Regions from separate parts of the Devosia chinhatensis genome, predicted to be linked through region 2. Evidence: predicted binding sites of a transcription regulator. Region 2 holds the regulator's gene; each other region holds the start of a gene.
The links. The regulator LexA, encoded in region 2, represses DNA repair genes until DNA is damaged. The targets are predictions, from matches to a motif close to TGTTCNNNNTGTGTTCNG.
Positions count from the first base shown of each region.

Region 1: a site for LexA is predicted at 1,326-1,343, ahead of recA (recombinase RecA). Genes of this name have one in related genera too.
Region 3: a site for LexA is predicted at 1,603-1,620, ahead of parE (DNA topoisomerase IV subunit B). Genes of this name have one in related genera too.

Region 1 is NZ_JZEY01000054.1:1,760,320-1,763,599, reverse strand. It holds gene VE26_RS08595 (tripartite tricarboxylate transporter permease) at 1-1,222, shown strand, start outside; gene recA (recombinase RecA) at 1,426-2,499, shown strand; gene VE26_RS08585 (DUF378 domain-containing protein) at 2,643-2,873, shown strand; gene alaS (alanine--tRNA ligase) at 3,084-3,280, shown strand, end outside.
Region 2 is NZ_JZEY01000054.1:1,376,877-1,380,156, reverse strand. It holds gene VE26_RS06630 (IlvD/Edd family dehydratase) at 1-1,032, shown strand, start outside; gene lexA (transcriptional repressor LexA) at 1,522-2,238, opposite strand; gene VE26_RS06620 (molybdopterin molybdotransferase MoeA) at 2,321-3,280, opposite strand, start outside.
Region 3 is NZ_JZEY01000054.1:1,270,168-1,273,447, forward strand. It holds gene parE (DNA topoisomerase IV subunit B) at 1-1,480, opposite strand, end outside; gene VE26_RS06130 (ABC-F family ATP-binding cassette domain-containing protein) at 2,200-3,280, shown strand, end outside.

The DNA of each region.
Region 1 (3,280 bases), 380 kb from region 2:
CAATGACGCGTTCTCCCTCACCAAGAAGGGGCAGGCCCATATCGCCATGGGCATCTGCCTGCTGACCTCGGCGATCGGCGGGCTGTTCGGCGCGCTGGTCCTCGCCACGCTCGCGCCCCCGCTGGCCAGCGTCGCGTTGCGCTTTTCCTCCTATGAGTATTTCTGGCTCTGCCTGCTTGGCCTCACCACTGCCGGCTTCATGATCCAGTCCTCGCGGGCGCGCGGCGTTATTTCGCTGGCTCTGGGGCTGTTCGTGGCAACCATCGGCATTGATCCGGTCAGCGGTGTGCCGCGCTTCACCTTTGGCAGCACCGCCCTGATCGGCGGCCTTTCGCTCGTGCCGGTCATGATCGGTCTCTTCGCCATTGCCGAAATCTTTCGCTTCTATGCCAAGCGCGTTCAGCCCATGAAGCTCGAACAGGCCGAAATCAAGGGCGTGTTCGAGGGGCAGGGCAAGATCCTCTGGCAGGAGCGTCGAGCGATCGCGCAGGGCAATGTGCTCGGCACCGTGCTCGGTATCCTGCCCGGCGCAGGCGCCGACATCGCCGCCTGGATTTCCTATTCGCTGGCCAAGCGCTTCTCGCGCAATCCGCAGGAATTCGGCCGCGGCTCCAAGGAAGGGCTTGCCGCTGCAGGCGCCGCCAATAATGCAGCAGTCAGCGGCGGCTTCATTCCATCGCTCGTATTTGGCATTCCCGGTGACGCCATCGCAGCCATCATCATCGGCGTGCTGTTCATGAAGGGGGTCAATCCGGGCCCGACCATCTTCCTCAACAACCCGGCAGTGGTTTATGCGATCTTCGGCATCTTCTTTCTCGCCAACCTTTTGATGATTCCACTGGGCTGGGTGGCCATCAAGCTGAGCCGGCTGATGCTGTCGGTGCGGCTCAACATCCTGATGCCGATCATCTTCATCTTCTGCATCGTCGGCGCCTTCGCGATGGAAAACACCATCACGGCCGTGGGCGTGGCGCTCGTTTTCGGCGTGGTCGGCTTTGTCATGGAAGCCAACCGCATCCCGCTGGCGCCGTTCGTGCTCGGCATCGTGCTCGGGCCGCTGCTGGAGCAGAATTTCCTCACGTCGATGATGAAGTCGAACGGCAATCCGATGACCTTCATCGATCGTCCCATTGCCGGCGCCCTGGCCGCGCTGACCCTCCTCATCTGGACCTGGCCTGTGCTGCGGCGCCTGCTGAAAGGGCGGCAGCATCAAACCGGCTGACAGGCCCTGACGATCGACCTGGATTTTGCGGGTGTAGCGAGAATCGCTGCGCCCGCTTCTCGTTTGGGGACATAGACGTTCTCATTTTGTCTCTTGACGCCATGGAAACAAAATGAGAACAAATGAGGCACGGAAAGTACACACAGGCCAATTGTCCCTCTCGTTGCGTCACCATCGAGAGCGTGAAATAAGGAGACAGCATTATGGCAGCTTCGCCGCTTCGCGTTGTAGAGGGTGGATCGATGGACAAGGACAAGGCGCTGGCAGCAGCGCTGAGCCAGATCGAGCGGAATTTCGGCAAGGGCTCTATCATGCGCCTGGGCGAAGCCTCCTCGATCGAGGTGGAATCGATCTCGACCGGGTCGCTGGGTCTCGATATCGCTCTGGGCATTGGTGGTCTGCCCAAGGGTCGTATCGTCGAAATCTTCGGGCCGGAAAGTTCGGGCAAGACCACGCTCGCTTTGCACGTGATCGCCGAAGCCCAGCGCAAGGGCGGCATCTGCGCCTTCGTGGACGCCGAACATGCCCTCGACCCGATCTATGCACGCAAGCTCGGCGTCAACGTCGATGACCTGCTGATCTCTCAGCCCGATGCCGGCGAGCAGGCCCTCGAGATCACCGATACGCTCGTGCGCTCCGGCGCCATCGACGTGCTGGTGGTCGATTCGGTTGCGGCGCTGACGCCGCGCGCCGAACTTGAAGGCGAAATGGGCGACAGCCTTCCCGGCCAGCAAGCGCGCCTTATGAGCCAGGCCATGCGCAAGCTGACCTCCTCGATTTCCAAGTCGAAGTGTCTCGTCATCTTCATCAACCAGATCCGCATGAAGATCGGTGTGATGTACGGCTCGCCCGAAACCACCACGGGCGGCAACGCTCTCAAGTTCTATGCCTCGGTTCGTCTCGATATCCGTCGCATCGGCGCCCTCAAGGACCGCGAGGAGATTGTCGGCAACCAGACGCGCGTCAAGGTGGTCAAGAACAAGCTTGCACCCCCGTTCCGTCAGGTCGAGTTCGACATCATGTATGGCGAAGGCATTTCCAAGACCGGCGAATTGCTGGACCTGGGCGTCAAGTCGGGCATCGTCGAAAAGTCCGGCGCATGGTTCTCCTGGGAAAGCCAGCGATTGGGGCAGGGGCGCGAAAATTCCCGCCAGTTTCTCAAGGACAATCCCGAGATCGCGGCCACTATCGAGCATGGCGTACGCGAAAGCTCCGGTCTTCTGGGCGAGGTGCTGCTGGTCGCCGGTGGGGAAGACGACAGCTCCAGCGACGAATAACCTCCGACTGTCCCATGCATGTCTTGGCCCCCGCTCGTCGGGGGCCTTTTTTGTTCCAGCTTCTGGACCTAACCTGGGTCAAGGCCGGAACGGCGCCGTCCTGGGAGGATTGAGCCCGCAGTCACCTCATCCCGGAGAAGGGCATGCGCGCGCTCAATATCATCACTCTCATCCTTATTATCGTGGGCGGGCTCAATTGGGGCCTGGTCGGTCTGTTCCAGTTCGATCTGGTCGCGGCGCTCTTTGGCGGCCAGGATGCGGCGCTGGCGCGTATTGTCTATGTGCTGGTGGGTGCATCGGCCGTGTGGCAGCTGGTGCCGCTCATGCGGTCTTTCTCTGATGGAGAGACCGCGGCACAGGGCCGCCGTCACTAGCACGATCAAGCCTCTGCGCTGCTTTGGCTCCCGGTCCCTCGTGACCGGGAGCTTTCTTTTGAGCAGTGCGTGGCGGGGCTCACGGAAAAAAGCGCCACGCGGCGGGTCTTGGTCCGGCCACAATGCTGGACATGTCGCCCATGGGCACGATAAAAAGCCGCGTTTTTCCTAACGGGCGCGCTCGCGCCCGCTCGCCATGAAAGCCTCTGCATGACCAGCGTAAACGATCTTCGCTCGAGCTTTACCGGTTACTTCGCGCGCAATGGCCATGAGGCCGTAGCGTCGAGCCCGCTCGTGCCGCGCAACGACCCGACGCTGATGTTCACCAATGCGGGCATGGTGCAGTTCAAGAACGTGTTTACGGGCGTCGAAAAGCGCCCCTATTCGACCGCCACCACGGCGCAGAA
Region 2 (3,280 bases):
TCCGACATCCTCACCAAGGAGAACTTCCTCAACGCCATCGTGGTCAACTCTGCCATCGGCGGCTCGACCAATGCCCCGATCCATATCAATGCCATTGCCCGCCATATCGGCGTCGACCTCAATATAGACGAATGGCAGAGCCACGGGCTCAAGGTGCCGCTGTTGGTGAACCTGCAGCCGGCGGGCGAATATCTGGGCGAGGACTATTACCATGCCGGCGGTGTTCCGGCGGTGGTGAACGAGCTGATGGGCCAGGGCCTGATCCACGAGAATGCGCCCACGGTCAACGGCAAGACCATCGGCGAGAATTGCCGGAACACGGTGATCGAGGACGACAAGGTCATCCGGCACTTCGACAATCCGCTCAAGGCGGAGGCCGGGTTCCTGGTGCTGCGGGGCAATCTGTTCGACAACGCCATCATGAAGACCAGCGTGATCTCGCCCGAGTTCCGGGAGCGCTACCTCTCGGACCCGGTTCATCCGGGTATGTTCGAGGGCAAGGCGGTGGTGTTCGACGGTCCGGAGGACTATCACCACCGCATCGACGATCCCTCGCTCGAGATCGACGAACATACACTGCTGTTCATGCGCGGCGCGGGCCCGATCGGGTATCCGGGCGCCGCAGAAGTCGTCAACATGCGGCCGCCCGATTACCTGATCAAAAAGGGCGTGCATTCGCTGGCCTGCATCGGTGACGGTCGGCAGTCGGGCACATCGGGTTCGCCTTCCATTCTCAATGCGTCGCCGGAAGCAGCGGCGGGTGGCAACCTCGCTATCCTCAAGACCGGCGACCGGGTGCGGATCGACCTCAACAAGGGCGAAGCCGATATCCTAATCTCGGATGAGGAAATTGCATCACGCCGTGCGGCTCTCGAGGCCGATGGCGGCTACAAATTCCCCAAGCACCAGACACCCTGGCAGGAGATTCAGCGCGGGCTGGTCGACCAGCTCGGCAGCGGCGCGGTTCTACGTCCGGCGGTCAAGTATCAGCGGATCGCCCAGAATGAAGGCATTCCGCGCGACAATCACTGATTGCTTCGCGCCATCACATATGGCCGGCCCCGAGATGATTGGGGCCGGCTTTTTTTTCGAAGCGAACCCGGCGAGGCGTGGCCTCGGGTAAAAGGTGCGCAAAAGGGGTGAGACGTCCGCCTCGCCGGGTCGACAGGCCAGTGTTCCGCTTCTCTCGCCCCGTGCCGACATGCCTGCCCGCACCGGATCGACTGGACTTCATCTCCGGCGCTGTTGCCGCAAGATGTCGCCGAGATGGCAAGACAGCCACCATCCTGGCAATCCGCAGCCCGGCTTATGGGTCTGCAGGGAGAAAAACGGGCTTCGATATGGGCGACCCCACATCACCTGCCATTGCCGCCCAACCACTCGTCATGACCGCGCTTCAGGAAGCAATGGCGCAAGGATAGGCTCAGCGAATGGTGCCGGGGATAAGTGGCTTGGTGACAATCGGGCGCAAACGCAAAAAGCCCGCCATGGGCGGGCCTTTCCGACAGCGCAGACATTTGCTCAGTATTTGCGAAGCAGGCCCACGAGACGACCCTGGACCTTCACCCGATCCGGCGGGAATATGCGGGTTTCATAGGCGGGGTTGGCCGCCTCGAGGGCCACCGTGTCGCCCTTGCGGCGCAGGCGCTTGAGGGTTGCTTCCTCATCATCGACAAGCGCCACGATGATCTCGCCGGTGGATGCATGTTCCTGCTTCTTGATGAGCACGGTATCGCCATCGAAAATGCCGGCTTCAATCATCGAATCACCACGCACCTCAAGGGCATAATGCTCGCCTGCGCCGAGCATTTCGGGCGGCACAGCGATGGTGTGGGAATGGCTCTGAATGGCCTCGATGGGCGTACCAGCGGCAATGCGCCCCATGACGGGAATGGAAACCGGACGGGCATAATCATCGGACAGACCGCCCGAGCGGGCCGGCGGGGACGCCACCTTGCCCAGATTGCCCTCGATGACGGAGGGCTCGAAGCGCGCCTTGCGACCGCCCAGGGACGGGTTCATCGAATCGGGGAGCTTGACGACTTCAAGCGCGCGGGCGCGATTGGGAAGACGGCGGATGAACCCGCGCTCTTCCAGCGCAGTGATCAAACGATGGATGCCGGACTTGGACGCCAGATCAAGCGCATCCTTCATTTCATCGAAGGAGGGCGGAATGCCGCTTTCTTTCATCCTTTCGTGGATGAACATCAGCAATTCATGTTGTTTGCGCGTCAGCATCGGCCCTCGACCCCAGAATCGGAACATAGACGGAACGACTATAAGTGTTCCATTTATGTTCTGCAATAACCCGTGCGGAATTCTAGAAGGCGTCGATGGGCAGGGCTTCAACGAGCGTGCCCGCGCGCTGGCCGGGATCGTTCTCGGGTTGCACGATCAGCATGTCCGCGCCCGCCAAGGACGAGGTGTGGCCGCTGTCGGTCTGGGCAATCGGCAGGAGGTGCGGTCCTTCCGGCAAGTGGACCAGGCTTGCGCGCATGAAATGGCGACGGGCGGCATTTGGCGGCGTATCGGCCGCCAGCGGAAGACGCCAATGCTCGGGCTCATCGAGACCCAGCCAGGCGCGCAGGGTCGGCTTGATGAAGACCAACGCCGTCACCATGGCCGACACCGGATTTCCGGGCAGGCCGAAGACGAGCGTCTTGCCGCGCGTTCCGAACATCAGCGGCTTTCCGGGTCGCATGTTAATGCGCCAGAAGTCGAGGGTGACGCCCATATCTTTCAAGGCATCCTGCACCAGATCGTGTTCGCCGACCGATGCGCCCCCGGTGGTTATCAGAATGTCGGGGGCGGCGGCAAAGGCGTGCTCCAGCCTGTCGCGAAGAGCGTTAGCTTGGTCCTCGACGATGCCGTGGTCGGTCATCGCTTCGGCATAGGGGGCGAGCATGGCGCCGAGGCCGAAGCTGTTGGACGCCACGATCTGATCCTGGCCAAGGGGCGTGCCGGGCAGAACCAGTTCGTCGCCGGTGGCCAGGAGGCCGATCCGCGGGCGGCGGGAGACGGCGAGCGTCGCGGCATTTGCGGCAGCGGCCACCGCGATGCGCATGGGCGTCAGGCGCGTGCCGATGTCGATGAGGCTCTGGCCATTGGTGAAATCATTGCCGCGCGGGCGGATGCTGTGGCCAAGGCGGGCAGGGGCAGTGAACCGGACAAAATCGCCCTCGCGCACGGCCTGTTCCTGCATGATGACGGTATCGGCGCCGGCGGGCACGGGCGCGCCAGTGAAGATGCGAACCGCTTCCCCTGGAGCAATGCTTCCGGC
Region 3 (3,280 bases), 110 kb from region 2:
CGCGGCTCGCGCCGGCGACGTTGAGGATCTTGCCCCGCAGCGGCAGCACCGCCTGGTTGGCGCGGCTGCGCGCCTGCTTGGCCGAACCGCCGGCTGAGTCGCCCTCGACGATGAAGAGTTCGGCGCCTTGGGCTGCGTTCTGCGTACAATCTGCGAGCTTGCCCGGCAGCCGCAGCTTGCGCGTGGCGCTGGCCCGGTCGATTTCCTTTTCCTTGCGGCGGCGCAGGCGCTCCTCGGCGCGCTCCACTGCCCAGTCGAGCAGCTTTCCAGCCTGGTTGGGCGAGGCCGCCAGCCAGTGGTCGAACGCATCGCGCAGCGCATTATCCACGATCCGGGTCGCTTCGCCCGAGGCCAGCTTGTCCTTGGTCTGGCCGACAAACTCCGGTTCACGCACGAAGACCGAAAGCATCACCGAACAGGAGGTCAGCACGTCTTCGGCCGTAAGGTTGGCGGCGCCCTTGTGCTTGGTCAGCTCGGCGTAATTCTTCAGCCCGCGCAGCAATGCCAGCCGCATGCCCGCTTCATGAGTGCCGCCATCGGGCGTCGGAACGGTATTGCAATAAGATTGCGTGCCGCCGTCGCCCAGTGTCCAGGCAATGGCCCATTCCACCGAACCATGGCTGCCGGGTCGCCCGCTCTTGCCGGAAAAGATTTCGTCCGTGATCCGGGTTTCGCCGTCGATTCGGGCGGACATGAAGTCCTTGAGCCCGTCCGGATAGTGAAACACCGCCTTGGCCGGAACCTCGTCGCTGGCCAGACTTTCGTCACAGCTCCAGCGTAGTTCCACCCCGCCGAACAGATAGGCTTTTGCCCGCGTCATCCGGAAAATGCGCCCGGCGGAGAAATGCGCCGTTGGCCCGAAGATTTCCGGATCGGGATGAAAGCGGGTCGAGGTGCCACGGCGGTTCTGGACCCGACCGACATTCTCGACGTCCTGCACCACCTTGCCGCGCGAAAAGATGATGCGATGCAATTGCTGGTCGCGCGCCACTTCCACGATCATGTCGTCAGAAAGGGCATTGACCACTGACACGCCCACCCCGTGCAGGCCGCCAGAGGTTTCATAGGCCTTGGAGTCGAACTTGCCACCGGCATGGAGCACGGTATGCACGATCTCGAGCGTCGAGCGATTGGGAAACTTGGGGTGCTTTTCGACGGGAATGCCACGGCCATTATCGGTAACCGTGATGTATCCGTCCGCACCCAGATGCACCTCGATGCGCGTGGCGTGGCCGGCAATGGCCTCGTCCATGGAATTGTCGATCACCTCGGCAAAGAGGTGATGATAGGCATTGATGTCGGTGCCGCCGATATACATGCCAGGACGTCGCCGAACCGGCTCCAGTCCTTCGAGGATTTCGATATCGGCTGCGCCATAGGCTTCCGGGGTGGCCGACGCCGAACGCGAGGCAGGCTTGGCCTTGTCCTCGCGCTTTTCCGGTTCTGGCTGAGGCGCGGCGCTACCGAAGAGATCAGACATGCACGTTCCATCTTGTTCTGCCCGAATCAGGGCGGGACTTTCCCTAGCATAACCGAGCCTTTTCTGCCGGTCTGGCTCTGCGCGCAATTCCCACAGCCCATGCGCACGAAGCGCCCGTCAAGGAGAACGCTTTAGGAACTGACGATTTGCGCTTCCGCTAAAGTTGCGTCCCAAGATAAGCCGCCGGATTTACGTCTCGTTTGTTCTTTGAAAGCATTTTCTTAAAGGCCTGCTGCTAGAACAGGGGCATACGGTTTGTATGGAGTTGCCGTATGCGAGTGGAACCGCCTGGTATTGCGTATTCAAAGGTGGCTTCTGCCTCGAACACACTCGGATATTGGCCGGGCACCGGATCTGGTATTGCGTACCGGCTGGCCAATTTTCGTGTTCCCCGTTTGCTTGCGCTTGTTGGTGTCAGCCTGCTTTTCTACCTTGTCTGAACGAGGCTTGCTTTGATTGACGGTGCCAAGTAAGACTTTGCCATTCTTCAACACAGGAACGGGGAGGCTTGCATGACTGTATTCCAGACGCATCGCACGCGCGGACCCGTTCATGCCCTGCGGTTTTCGCTGCAGGGCTGACCAGACGGTCCGGGTGCTTTTCTGATAAGTTTCCCCCTCCTGGTTTGCCCATCATGGCGCGCTGTTTTCCGGCCGCCAATCCTGATGGCAATGGCGCATGACACAGCTGCGCCGATCCAGTGAGTTCGATTCATGGGCATGATCAGCCTTCGCAATGCCGGCCACCGCGCTGGTGACCTCCTGTTTTCCAATCTCAATCTCGTCATCGCTGCCGGCGATCATGTCGGTCTCGTGGCGCCCAATGGCCGAGGCAAGTCCACACTTTTGCGCGCCATGGCTGGGCATGTCGAGCTGAGCGAAGGCGAGCTTACGCGCTCGCGCGGCGTTACCATTGGCTATGTGCCACAGGACATACCTGCCGACGCCCTGGCCCAGACTCCTGCGCAGTTCATCGCCTCCGCCCTCGATCCGGTTCTGCTCGAGAGCGAGTCCTGGCGCGTCGACGTGGTCATGGAAGAGTTTTCCATTCCTTTAGACCTGCGCGAGAGGCCGCTGCGCGCCTTCAGTGGCGGCTGGCAGCGTATGGCGCTGTTGGCGCGGGCATGGGTTGCCCAGCCCGATGTCCTGCTCATGGACGAGCCGACCAACCATCTCGACCTCGGCCGCATCGGGGCGCTTGAGCAATGGCTGGCTTATGCTGCCCGCAATATGCCGGTCGTCATCGCCAGCCACGACAGGGCCTTTCTGGACGCAACCACCAATCGCACGCTTTTCCTGCGCCCGAGCGAGCAGGTCTATCTGCCGCTGCCCTATTCGGCCGCGCGCGCCGAATTGGACCAGATTGATGCAGCCGCGGAAGCGCAGCGCGACCGCGACCTCAAGCAGGCCCAGCAATTGCGCAAGCAGGCCGCCAAGCTCACCAATATCGGAATCAATTCGGGCAGCGATCTTCTGGTGGTCAAGTCCAGGCAATTGCGAGACCGGGCTGAAAAGATCGAGGCCGAGGTCCAGGACGTCCATCGCGACCGGACTGGCCTTGTCCGGCTGGGCAATTCCGGTGCCGAGGCTCGCGTCATGCTGGCGTTCGAAAATGTGCCGGTGACCACGCCCGACGATCGGCTGCTCTTTTCCATCGACAAGCTGCATGTCTTCCAGGGTGACCGTATCGTCCTCCTGGGGCGTAACGGGGCGGGCAAGTCCCAGTTCATGCGCCTTCTGACCGAAGGGCTGGATGGTCTCGTGCCAGCGGGCCTGCGCATCAGTCCGCAGCTCGTGCCCG